DNA from 2 places in the Paenibacillus sp. Mc5Re-14 genome. Region 1 is predicted to be linked to the other one. Evidence: riboswitches for the same ligand, from Rfam matches in the RefSeq annotation. Region 1 holds a riboswitch; the other holds the start of a gene.
The links. A riboswitch is a leader RNA that binds a small molecule or an ion and turns the genes downstream of it on or off. The one in region 1 is predicted to bind ZMP and ZTP.
Positions count from the first base shown of each region.

Region 2: linked by a shared signal. The riboswitch ahead of BN1546_RS13590 (TIGR01440 family protein) and the one ahead of BN1546_RS06840 (bifunctional 5,10-methylenetetrahydrofolate dehydrogenase/5,10-methenyltetrahydrofolate cyclohydrolase) in region 1 are both predicted to bind ZMP and ZTP.

Region 1 covers NZ_CVPD01000001.1:1,504,359-1,510,751, forward strand. The annotation lists gene BN1546_RS06815 (deoxynucleoside kinase) at 1-410, opposite strand, end outside; gene BN1546_RS06820 (deoxynucleoside kinase) at 410-1,030, opposite strand; gene BN1546_RS06825 (response regulator transcription factor) at 1,200-1,799, opposite strand; gene BN1546_RS06830 (sensor histidine kinase) at 1,796-2,929, opposite strand; gene BN1546_RS06835 (Delta(5) desaturase DesA) at 2,990-4,051, opposite strand; ZMP/ZTP riboswitch at 4,264-4,348, shown strand; gene BN1546_RS06840 (bifunctional 5,10-methylenetetrahydrofolate dehydrogenase/5,10-methenyltetrahydrofolate cyclohydrolase) at 4,462-5,328, shown strand; gene BN1546_RS06845 (cyclodeaminase/cyclohydrolase family protein) at 5,325-5,960, shown strand; gene BN1546_RS06850 (stalk domain-containing protein) at 6,186-6,393, shown strand, end outside.
Region 2 covers NZ_CVPD01000001.1:2,977,618-2,984,010, forward strand. The annotation lists gene spoIIR (stage II sporulation protein R) at 1-567, shown strand, start outside; gene BN1546_RS13575 (L-threonylcarbamoyladenylate synthase) at 748-2,031, shown strand; gene BN1546_RS13580 (manganese efflux pump MntP) at 2,175-2,735, shown strand; gene BN1546_RS13585 (low molecular weight protein arginine phosphatase) at 2,821-3,405, shown strand; ZMP/ZTP riboswitch at 3,484-3,565, shown strand; gene BN1546_RS13590 (TIGR01440 family protein) at 3,773-4,360, shown strand; gene glyA (serine hydroxymethyltransferase) at 4,482-5,732, shown strand; gene BN1546_RS13600 (carbohydrate ABC transporter permease) at 5,908-6,393, shown strand, end outside.

The DNA.
Region 1 (6,393 bases):
AGATAGATCAGCACATCAGGGTGTGGAAAAAACGGGGTCATGACCATCGCCTCAAATAGGCTAGTATATGTTTCATAATCGGTAGAGTTCATTGTTCCCTGATCGGCATGCATTTTCGCAAAAATGCCTGTGTCCTCATAAATGGAACGATCCTGCACAAAACCTCCACCAGACAAGAAAATGTTCTTTTGCTCCTTGAAGCGTTCCGCGAGAAAATAGATCTGTAGATGAAAGCTCCATCTTTCGAAATCGTGGTAAAACTTCTCCAGATACGGATTATGATCAACTTGCTCTAACGAGGTTTTAAAACCAAGACGACTGGCCAAAGCGCCCGTTAACGTAGACTTACCTACACCCACCGTACCCGCTACCGTAATCAGGGCATTTGCAGGAATGTTGTAATTATTCACTATATAAGCTCCTTTACATCGGAAACAATTTGTTCAAATTGTGCCTGGTTTTCTACAAAATCAATTTCATTCCCGTTTACGGTCAATATACGAGGGGCAGGTGACTGTTCGGCGAGAAACTGAATGCCTTTATCATAATCCGTAATCAATTGCTCCAGATAGGCAGGGTCCATCTCCTGTTCAAAGGAGCGTCCGCGCTTACGAATTCTGCCCAGCAAGGTATCCAAATCTGCTCTAATATAAACGATAATGTCAGGCTTGGGCATGTCATCTGTGAGCAAATGATAGATTTGGCGATATTTTTCGAGCTTCACACCCTTAAGCGTACGTTCAGCAAAAATCAGATTTTTATAGATATGGTAATCTGAAATTACAGGCTGGGCTTTCTCGATGTATTGCAGACCAGTATCCTCTAGCTGCTTATACCGATTGCAGAGAAAGAACATTTCCAACTGAAAGCTCCACTCATCTATATTTTGATAGAATTTATCGAGAAACGGGTTTTCCTCGACAATCTCTTTGATCATCGGCAATTGTAGCTCGGTTGAAAGCATCGAAGCCAACGTTGTCTTACCTGCTCCAATCGGCCCTTCAACGGCTATAAATGGGGCTTGTTTCATGCGGTTCTGCTCCTCCTTGTACTCCAGGTCCATCCTATGGACAACTATCCTATTGTATCACAAGGAAGTACGCTAGAGGCATAGCAAATCTATGGATAAAACAAAAAAACAGAGCAGCTACGCTTGGCTTCATAGCGTCCCTGTTCTGCTTAATATTTTTGCCTGTCTCTCATTTGAACCAACCTTTTTCATTAAAACGTGTAATCGCCTCAATTCGGTTGCTGACACCCAGCTTATCGAGAATGACTGAAATATAATTACGCACCGTCCCTGTTGTTAAATACAGTTCACCAGCAATCTCTTTGGTGTTCTTTCCGTCAGCAATAAGCGCCAACACGGTCTTTTCACGCTCCGTTAGCGGGTTGACCTCGGCATAAGCATCATCAACCAGTTCTGGAGCGTAAATACGTCGGCCTGCCATAATACTGCGAATGGAGGATGCCAGTTCTTCGCTGGGACTGTCCTTGAGTAAATAACCGTGTGTACCCGCCTTAATCGCTCGTTCAAAATACCCGGGGCGAGCAAACGTTGTTAAAATAAGCACCTTGCAATTCAAGCCTCTGAGTTCCTCTGCCGCATCCAATCCGCTTTTTATCGGCATTTCGATGTCCATAATGCATATGTCTGGCTGATGTTGCTTCACCAGTTCTATAGCTTCTTCCCCGTTGCTTGCTTTTCCGACTACTTTCATGTCTTCTTCCAAGTCCAACAGGGAGGCTAGAGCACCCAGCAACATACGCTGGTCTTCTGCAATAACGATTCGAATCATGGCCCCACCTCCTCATTCGGCTTTTCAGTGATGTTGGGCACCTTAATGACCAGGGTCGTTCCCTGATCGGAACGCAGTTCCATACATCCGTTCACGAATTCGAGCCTTTCCTTCATGCCTTGCAGACCATGTCCCCGAAAGACTGCATTTTCTCCCATAATACCAACTCCATTATCCTGAATCCGCAGGGTCAATTCCTTACGAGACGGCTCAATGGTGATGGAGCAAGCGGTAGCTCCACTGTGCTTCACTACATTGGTTACGGCTTCCTTCATACACATGCTCAGCACATTTTCATTCATTAATGACGTATGCTCCAGCTTCGGGTCGCCCTCCAAGGTCAGTTCGATGTGAGCAGCCTTTAAAATTTGCCGAATACGTAGCAGTTCATCCTCTAGTCTCATGCCGCGCATTTGAGTAACCATTTCCCGTACTTCTTTTAACGCACTTCTTGCCGTGAGACGAACATCGTTAATTTCGACATGAGCCCGTTCCGGGTACTGGTCCAGTAGCTTGCCTGCCAAATCACTCTTCAGCCCAATGAGTGACAGCTTCTGACCCAAGGTATCGTGCAGGTCACGCGCGATTCTTTGCCGTTCCTCCAGCTTGATCAATTCCGATATTTTCTTATTGGCATCCTCTAATTGGACCTGAAGCCGATCACTCTTGTTGCGATTAAAATTTGTAATCGGAAGGAGGATCACACCGATCAGATTGAGCAAGATAAAAGGAATCTGCTTAATAAAAACAGGATTCTGAGAAACAAACCCATAATTGATTAATCCAATCGTAATAACCATTAAAATAATATACAGGGTCGTAAATGCAGCCTTACTTTTAATATTACCGATCAGATAAGCGATAAATATGGAAAAATACATATAGCTAAATAGCAGCGTCATCGTAATCGATATAGCAATCTGCACACTGGTCCAAAAATATATGAGCCAGCCCTGGGAGACAAAAGCCAGTACATAACAAGCAAAAAACACCAAAATAATCGCGGTGCCCAGAATAATATGACTTGTAGATGAAGAGCTAAAATAGTAAAAGGGCAGGATGTAAAAGACGACCCACACATAAGGGCTAAGTCCCGTATTTCTTTGGAAAATCTGATACCACTTTTGCATCCTGCCACCCCTTTCTACTTTAGATATCCCTATCTTAACATACCAATTTCCGTACAACGTCTATTTTCTATCCGTGCCTACAACAGGTGTGGGGATGGGTTTTGAAGCGCCAACACGTTTGCTAAGCAGCGGCTTTACTTGTTTAAAGGTCAGAAAGGTTTTGGTACTTTCATCCCACAGTCGGAATTTCAAAGATTGCAGACTGCTACTCACTGTGATCGTGGTCGCCTTTTGCAGCAACGGTGTGGCTTCATGAGCTTTCTCCAAATTGTAATTTGGTACTTTCGGGCTCAGGTGATGAACGTGATGAAAACCAATATTGCCCGTAATCCATTGCAATACTTTAGGGAGCTTGTAGTAAGAACTGCCTTCTACGGCCGCATTAATATAACTCCACTCTTCATCATGCTCAAAATACGAATCCTCAAACTGATGTTGCACATAGAACAGCCAGATTCCCAACATACCAGAAACAAAAAAGATAGGCGTCTGTACCAGAAGGAATGCCTGCCAGCCAATAGCCCAGCATAACAGTGCATACAATGCAACGATGGATATATTCGTCACATAAGTGTTTATTTTTTCCTTACGTTTGGCTGTCTTGACATTAAACCGATAGGAAATCAAAAAAGTATAGATCGGACCTAGCCCGAACATAACCCAAGGATTTCGATATATACGATAGGCCATCCGTGTCCATGTGGAAGCCGCTGTGTACTCTTCTACCGTGAGCACCCACATATCACCTGTGCCTCTTTTATCCAGATTACTGCTGGTTGCATGGTGGATCGCGTGACTATTTTTCCATTGGTGATAAGGGCAGAGCGTAATAATCCCTGTAATCGTTCCCACAATATCGTTCAGCTTGCGACTTTTGAAAAAAGATTGATGACCACAATCATGAAAGATAATAAACGTCCGTACCACAAACCCTGCCGCAATAATGGTAATTGGAAGCGTAATCCAGTAAGAAACCGCCAGGCTAAGATAAGCGGCATACCACAATAGGATTAGCGGTCCCAAGGTATTGATAAGTTGCAGAACGCTGGATTTCGTGTTTATTTTCTCGTAGGGAGCCATATTTTTTTTCAATTGAGCTAACGGGAGTTGTGTCATACCCATTATGATCCTCCTTTAAAATGCAGCCCATACCTTGATCCTGTCAGGCGTACATGTTGATCTAAGCTCAGTATAAGGAGACCGCTGGATCTGCTGTAGTCATAAACGTCAGTTCGGGCATATGACATTTGTCATATAGACAATTAACCAAACCTGTTTGCCAAATGTTCGCGGGTTTCCTTTCTGCTGTTTTTTTGTTAAAATGTAAGATATATAACGCTGTATGTGACTGGCGAAGTCAGTGGAATCAACCACGAGGGAGCATACAAACAAAGCGTACCGTTCGCCTGGGAGAAGTATTTGCAGAGGATTCGTCTGTCTTGACGACCTTGTGCAAATACTTTTTTTCGTTTTTTAAGACCATGACACCCTGTTGATTCTATTATGCGATAAATTCAGAGGAGGCTCGGACTATGGCTATTATTATGAAATCCAAAGAAGCAGCTGAGCAAGTGTATGCAACGATCCGTTCCCAAGTAGAGCAAATGAAACAGCAAGGACACCGTCCCCATCTGGCAACCCTGTTGGTAGAAGGTGATCCGGCATCTGCATACTATGCACGGACCAAGCAAAAAATAGCAGAGAAGCTGGGCATCTCATTTCATCTCCATACTTTTAATCGTCATGTAAGCGAAGCCGAGCTTCTGCACCTGATCGGCACCCTAAATGATGCATCCCATGTACATGGCATTATGCTGGAACTCCCGCTTCCTCAACATCTTTCCGCCTCCGTTATTAAACAATCCATCGCCCCCTACAAGGATATTGATGGAATTACACCTGATAACAAGCTGGCTACCGTTACGGGTGACGCAGGGCTGTACCCCGCTACACCTCAAGCCTGTATTGAACTGTTGAAGCATTACGGCCACTCCTTGGCAGGCAAAAATGTCACGCTCGTGGGCATTGGGCAGACGGTGGGACTTCCCCTTTTCCACATGCTGCAAAGAGAAAATGCCACCGTCACCGCCTGTCATGCAGGTACACGTGATATTGCAGAGCATCTGAACCATGCAGACATTGCCTTCGTCGCAGTTGGATGCCCTGATGTGATTACGCAGGATATGGTGCATCCAGGTTTGATTCTCGTGGATGCAGGAATTAATGAGACGCTGGAGGGAAAAATCGTGGGTGACGCTGCTCCGGACGTTGTAGAAAAGGTACATGCCATTTCTCCCGTTCCCGGCGGTGTGGGTACCTTAACGACTGCCATTTTGTACAAAAACTTGCTCAAAGCGATACGTCTGCAACATTACTCCAGAGAGGTGGTTTATTCATGAGTGAACTGTCGTGGAATCAGTCCATCGCACATTTTCTGAAAGAAGCTGCAAGTGCAGCGCCTACCCCCGGCGGAGGAAGTGTATCCGCGCTGGCTGCGGCACTAGGCGCAGCTATGACCTCCATGACCGCCAACCTTTCACAAGGGGAGAAATACGCGCACTTCCGTGAACAAATCGCGCAAGTCATTAGCAGTATGGAAAGATTGTCTACACATTGTGAGGAACTGATGGCCGCAGACATCCAATCCTTTGAACAGTACATGACCGCGTTGCGTTTGCCCAAAGAAACAGACGAAGAAAAGCGCCACCGTACCCATTCCTTACAAACAGCGGTGATTGCTGCCATTGAGGTCCCTATGCGCCTGCTGGAAGTATGCCGGGACGGACTATCACAAGCCTACAACATTGTGGAAATATCCAATAAAAATGTGATCTCTGATCTGGGCATCGGCGCGATTTTGTTTGAAGCAGCCGCTCAATCGGCCCTGCTTACCATTGATATTAACCTTGCCTCGCTCAAGGACTTGGATGTCAAACAATCCTACGAAGCCAAAACAGCCGTACTCCTCCGTGAAATCGGACAAATTAAAGAGCAAACCTTATTGACTGTGCGCAGTCGAATTGCTAATTAATCAGCTTATAACTGTGCGCAAGTTGTAATAACCAAAATATTCTGCCTATTTGGTGATTACAAATAACCTCCAAACCCATCTTTAATCGTTGGGTTTGGAGGTTATTTTATTGCAATTTATTACTTATGGAAAACTTTTCTATACTTTCTTCGTCTATGGATAAGAGATATTCTTTAAGAACATTTTTTCTCTTATACACATTGATCAAGAAATGAGGAAAATCGTATGAAAAGACGTACTCTATTACTCAGTATAATCACGTTATTGCTGCTCAGTCCCAGTGTATGGGCGGCCGGAGATGATTCCACATCCCATATTCGCTCCTATGATTCCGGAAGTCTGATTCAATCCGATGGAAGCTTGTGGCTGTGGGGCTATAATCAATCCGTACCGACTCGTATAGAGGGCAAGCCGAACGTTGTAAAAACATTCT
Region 2 (6,393 bases), 1.5 Mb from region 1:
GTGGCCACCACAGGGTTGAAGGTAATTCCGCACGATTCCATCCGACTGCGCATTTTGGCTAATTCGGATCGTCCAGAGGATCAGTTGGTTAAGCGCGAAATACGGGACGCTATCGTGCAGCAGATGAATGCGTGGGTGGGTGAGCTGGACAATCCACAAAGCCTAAATCAAGCCAGAGTGTTGATTGATGCACATTTGCCTGAAATTGATCGCTTGGTAGGTTCAGAACTGGCTCGACGCGGTATAGCGTATGATCATCAGGTAGAGCTGGCAAGTGTACCTTTTCCGACGAAAATGTACGGTGGTCTTGTCTACCCGGCAGGGAATTATGAGGCACTTCGAGTTACACTGGGGCAAGGAAAAGGACAAAATTGGTGGTGTGTGCTATTCCCGCCGTTGTGCTTTATTGATGCAGGCAGTGGTGAAGCAACAGCACAAACTGTATCGGCAAAAACGAGTCAAGAAGACAATCGAACGAATGCTGCTGACAAAGAGCCGGAAGTACGTTTTTTCCTGTGGGATGCCCTTACGGGTCTGTGGAGCTGGGTGATTGGCTTGTTTGCCTAAACGTCTCGTCAGAGCTATGGAAAAGAGAACAACGAGTGTAAGTTTCCCCATATGTTATAATGGAACTTACGATAGATATACAGATAGCAGAGCCAAATTGATCTGATTTGTTAAAGTGGGTTTTTGGGGATCAGGGCAATGAAATGGCCTGTATGACAATAAGATATGGGATGATCTGATATGAGCGATAAGGTGAATCAAATGAATGACTTGCACGCAGGTTTTGTGAAAAAAGAGATAGCAGAGCAGGAGCAGGCATTACAGCCTTCGCATACACACTGGTGGGATGTAAGATGTCTGGTTTCTGATGAGGACACGACTATACCTGCTACCTTGTCTTTTGAGGTGGAAAAAGCGGCTTCCGTTGGTTCTGTGAACAACACAGACGGGGATGATCCTGACGAGCTTTCAGCTGGACAGGCTCTAATCACTGCGGAAAAGGGCATACGGGAGGCCGCCGTACTTCTCCAGGCTGGAGAGACGGTAGCCTTTCCTACGGAAACCGTGTACGGACTGGGGGCTGATGCGCGCAGCACTAAAGCGGTAGAGGCGGTATTCGCTGCTAAAGGGCGTCCGTCCGATAATCCGCTCATTGTACATATTTCCGATGCTGCTCAATTAAAAGGCATGGTAGCGGAAATAAACGATACAGTCCGAGCGCTGATGAATACATTTTGGCCAGGACCGCTGACCATCGTATTGCCGGTAGTGCCGCAGGCACTGTCATCGCGTGTGACCGCAGGCTTGGACACGGTCGGTGTGCGCATGCCGGATCATCCGATCGCGCTGCGCTTGATCACGGAAGCTGGTTGCCCGCTGGCTGCACCAAGCGCCAACCGCTCGGGAAGACCCAGCCCGACTCTAGCACAGCATGTGCTGGAGGACCTGGAGGGCCGCATCGGCGGCATTTTGGACGGAGGCCCCACGGGGGTGGGACTGGAGTCCACAGTAGTACAAGTCGGTGACGACGGAACCGTCACCATTTTGCGCCCAGGCGGTGTGACTGCTGAACAGCTCGCTACGGTTGCTCGCTCTGTCGTACTGGACCCGGCGCTGGCTGACACACCCGGGCAGGACGCCGATAGCCTGGCGCCACGCTCGCCGGGCATGAAGTATACGCACTATGCGCCACGAGGGCGCTTGAGTGTGGTACAAGGCCCGTCGTCTGGTGAAGTGACGGGCTGGATTCGCACCGCGTTGGCGGAGGCTACCGCGCGCGGGGAGCGCACGGCGGTGCTCGCGTTCGACGACCATGCCGCCAGCTACGCCGGAGAACGAGTCTACACGCTGGGCAAGCTGGACGCGCTTCATGAGGCGGCGCAGCGCCTATATGGCGTGCTGCGCCGCTGCGATGAGGACGGCGTCACCTACATTTTGGCGGAAGCCTGTCCGCCGAAAGGATTGGGAGACGCCGTCATGAATCGACTGCTTAAAGCGGCAGGTCATCGAATCATCCGTCTGTAGCTTCTGTAAACAATTGAGTCTCTTATTTTAATTTTTCCTCTCTCCTTATCTCTGTTTTGGGTATTTTCAGTGCCTGCTTGTACTGATTTGCCCCTTGTCCGCATAACGTGTACAAGAACAGACGGATAATGGAGGGATGGAGTATGCTGGCAGCCTCTGCCGATGCTGGGCAGGTTGTAACGATTCTGATCATGGCGGTAGCGCTAGGGATGGATGCGCTATCGCTGGGCGTAGGGATCGGTATGAAGGGGATACGCCTGCGAGACGTGCTGCGCATCAGCACTGTGATTGGTTTTTTTCACATCCTGATGCCGTTGCTGGGAATGTTCACAGGCCATTATATGAGTTCTTTATTAGGCCATGTGACGACCTACTTCGCAGGGGGATTACTCATCCTTTTGGGCGGGCATATGGTATATAATTCCTTCAAGGGGGACGGCGTACACGTATTGGATCATCGGTCGCCTTTGGGTCTTTTACTGTTTGCGCTTGGGGTGAGCATTGACTCATTTTCTGTGGGAGTGTCACTGGGAATGTTCCAGAGTGACCTGGTGCTGACTGTTCTGGCCTTTGGTTTTTGCGGGGGAGCGATGGCGATGCTGGGGCTGTTACTGGGGCGCAAGGTCAGCCGTAATCTTGGGGATTATGGAGAAGCGGTGGGCGGTGCTATTTTGCTGGCATTCGGCTTTATGTTTATGTTTTGATTTTAACGTAGACAGTGTAAAATAAATACAGGATTTGAGTAATCCTCTGTTTATATATTTTTTCAACATACGGGGGGTGAAGACGTTGAAGAATATTTTATTTGTATGCACAGGGAACACCTGTCGCAGTCCAATGGCTGAGGGAATGCTGCGTAAGCTGGCTGCTGAGCATGGTCTGGAACTGGACGTGCGTTCCGCTGGAGTAGCTGCGATGGACGGCACGCCGATATCCCGACATGCAGAGGCGGTTCTGCGTGATCACGATATATCCGATCAGATCACTTCAACTCCTTTAAGCGACGGGCTTGCCGAGTGGGCACATCTGATCTTAACCTTGACACAAGGACATAAACAGCATGTCGTACAGCGGTTCCCCCAAACGGCAGGCAAAGTATTTACGCTGAAGGAATATGTGGAGGACCGGGACGCAGTGCTGAATGACGTACAGGAGTTAGATGGCTTGTATGCTTCACAGCAGTTGATGGCTTCACTCGGACAAGAGCTATCGACGCAGGAGCGTGAACGAATGATTGAATTACACCAACGGATTCCGGGCTTCGATATCTCAGATCCATTTGGTGGTTCGCGTGAGGACTACGATGTCACAGCGGCAGAAATCCGTACGGCTTTGCATAAGTTGTTGGACAAGCTAAAAGGTTCTTCCGAATAAAATCGGCACCGTTCCTCTGTTTTGTACGGAATCTGTTGATTTTCGACGGTTAATCCGTTAAGATAAGGTGGAAAAATGAGAATCCGGTGTAACTGGCGACAAAAGTGGGATCAACCACGATGGAGCATCGGATATACGGCCGGTCGCCTGGGCAAAAGAGCAATTCCACATAGGTGTGGACTGCTCTTTTTTCGTATACAAGCTACAGCAGATCTTCTGCTGCCTTCTTGTTCTTCCATTTTTTCTGCTCGAAATCTGAAACATCGGCTATAATATAGTCAGATTGTGATCAGGAGAGAGTGTGTTGAACTTGGGGCATGAAACCGTGCCTAGTCTCTGAGAGGCTGTTCAACCAAAGGAGGTTCCAATGGTAGAACAATTGGATCATGAGATTTCACTCGAAGCACAGACCGCTTCTGTCGTGCGGGAAATTGCGGAAGCGGCCAGTCTCAAAGCTGGTCGCCTGCTGGTTATTGGCGCAAGCACGAGTGAAGTGGCTGGAAGTCGGATCGGCACAGCAGGAGCGCTCGATGTGGCTCAGCAAGTGCTGTCTGGAGTAGAATCCGTTCGCAGAGAGTATGGCTTTGGCGTGGCGTTTCAATGCTGTGAGCACTTAAACCGAGCACTGGTCGTTGAGCGTTCTCTACTGGAGCGATTAGGACTGATGGAGGTTGCGGCTGTTCCTGTTCGTACAGCAGGGGGCTCTATGGCTACCGTTGCCTATCGCTCTATGGATGATGCATGTCTGGCGGCGAACGTGCAGGCTCATGCCGGGATAGACATCGGCGAAACGCTGATTGGCATGCATCTGCGCCCAATTGCCGTTCCGTTTCGCCCAAGCCTTCGCTGGATTGGTGAAGCACGTGTGACAGCTGCGTTCACTCGTCCTCCACTTATTGGCGGACAACGGGCAGTGTACAGTCTGGAACAAGAAGCCGGCGGAAACTGCGATTAGCATTTGTCGTGTCGGCATGTTAGTACTGATCTTTTTTGCATTAATGATGAGGTACCCAACAGAGGAACAGGCATTTGCTTGTATACCCAACAATTTGACCATGGAGAGGGAGTAATCAATCATGATGGAACATCTGCGTAAAAGTGACCCGGCAGTGATGGAAGCAATGGGGCTTGAACTGAAACGGCAACGCCACAATATCGAGCTGATCGCATCCGAGAATATCGTCAGTGAAGCAGTAATGGAAGCCATGGGCTCCGTGCTTACCAATAAATATGCTGAAGGTTATCCGAACAAACGCTACTATGGTGGCTGTGAGCATGTAGATATCGTCGAAGATATTGCACGTGACCGCGCCAAAGAATTATTCGGCGCCGAGCATGCGAACGTGCAGCCTCACTCTGGAGCACAAGCTAACATGGCGGTATATCTGGCAGCTCTTCAACCTGGAGATACTGTGCTGGGTATGAATCTGGCGCATGGCGGCCATTTAACACACGGAAGCCCGGTTAATGCCTCCGGTTTGTTGTATAACTTTGCTGCTTATGGTGTACGTGAAGACAACTTCCGTATCGACTACGATGAAGTGCGCAAAGCAGCCTTCAAGCACCGCCCTCGTCTGATCGTAGCTGGTGCAAGTGCATATCCGCGTACTATTGATTTTGAAGCTTTTGCTTCCATTGCTAATGATGTAGGTGCTTTGTTCATGGTGGATATGGCACATATCGCAGGTCTCGTGGCAGCAGGGATTCACCCTAGTCCAGTTCCTCATGCCCAATTTGTGACAACAACGACACACAAAACGCTACGTGGTCCGCGTGGGGGTCTAATTCTGACTCGCAAAGCGTGGGCGCAAGCGATTGATAAAGCTATCTTCCCTGGTACTCAAGGAGGACCACTGATGCACGTGATCGCATCCAAAGCAGTTGCTTTGGGTGAAGCGCTCCAGCCATCATTCAAAACCTATGCGCAAAACGTAGTTCGCAACGCACAGGTGCTGGCTGAAACACTGCTGGCAGAGGGGGTTAACATTGTATCTGGTGGTACGGATAATCACCTGATGCTGTTGGACACACGCAATTTGAATATCACAGGTAAAGAAGCGGAGCATGTATTGGATTCCGTGGGTATCACGGTCAACAAAAACGCCATTCCTTTTGACCCAACGAGTCCGTTTGTTACTAGCGGGATCCGTATTGGTACACCTGCTGCAACTTCTCGTGGTATGGATGAAGAGGCTATGGTTAAAATCGGTAAAATCATTGCTGATACTCTTAAAAATCCAAAAGATGATACTGTATTGTCCAAAGCAAGCCAAGCGGTTGGCGAGTTGACAGATAAGTTCCCAATCTATCCAGGAACACAATACTAATTCATCGTCATTCCTTTTAATCTTATATGATAAGGCTGTTTTCCTTTCGTTAGCGGAGGGGGAACAGCCTTTTTTGTGTCCAGACGACTCGAAACTTACATTTTTGGGTAATAAGCGATTACAGTCAGGATTACGCGCGTTTTCCTTCATGATCTACGACAAAGGAGTGATTGCAATGAGCCAAAGAAAATCCGCGCAATTATTGCAGCAGCTCGTATTTGTGGGACCGATGGCGTTGTTTTTCGTCTTAATTATGGTCATTCCGTTCCTGCTGGGGCTGTATTATTCCATGACGAACTGGGATGGCGTATCTGAACATGTCCGATGGCTCGGGCTAGGGAATTACATTCATATTTTTAGAGATGATCCAGATTTCCGTAATGCTTTTTGGTTTACGGTCCGTTTTACCGTATGTGGTGTCATTCTAACGAACCTGGTGGGCTTTTTCCTGGCCTATGCGCTTACAAAGCCATTGCGTACCCGCAATGCACTGCGAACTGTATTTTTTATGCCTAATATGATCGGCGGCTTGCTGCTCGGCTTCATCTGGCAATTTATATTTGTACGCGGTTTTTCGGCGGTGGGAGAGGCGACAGGGCTATCCTTTTTCAAACTACCGTGGTTGGGTGATGGGCCTACTGCTTTTTGGGGAACTGTCATT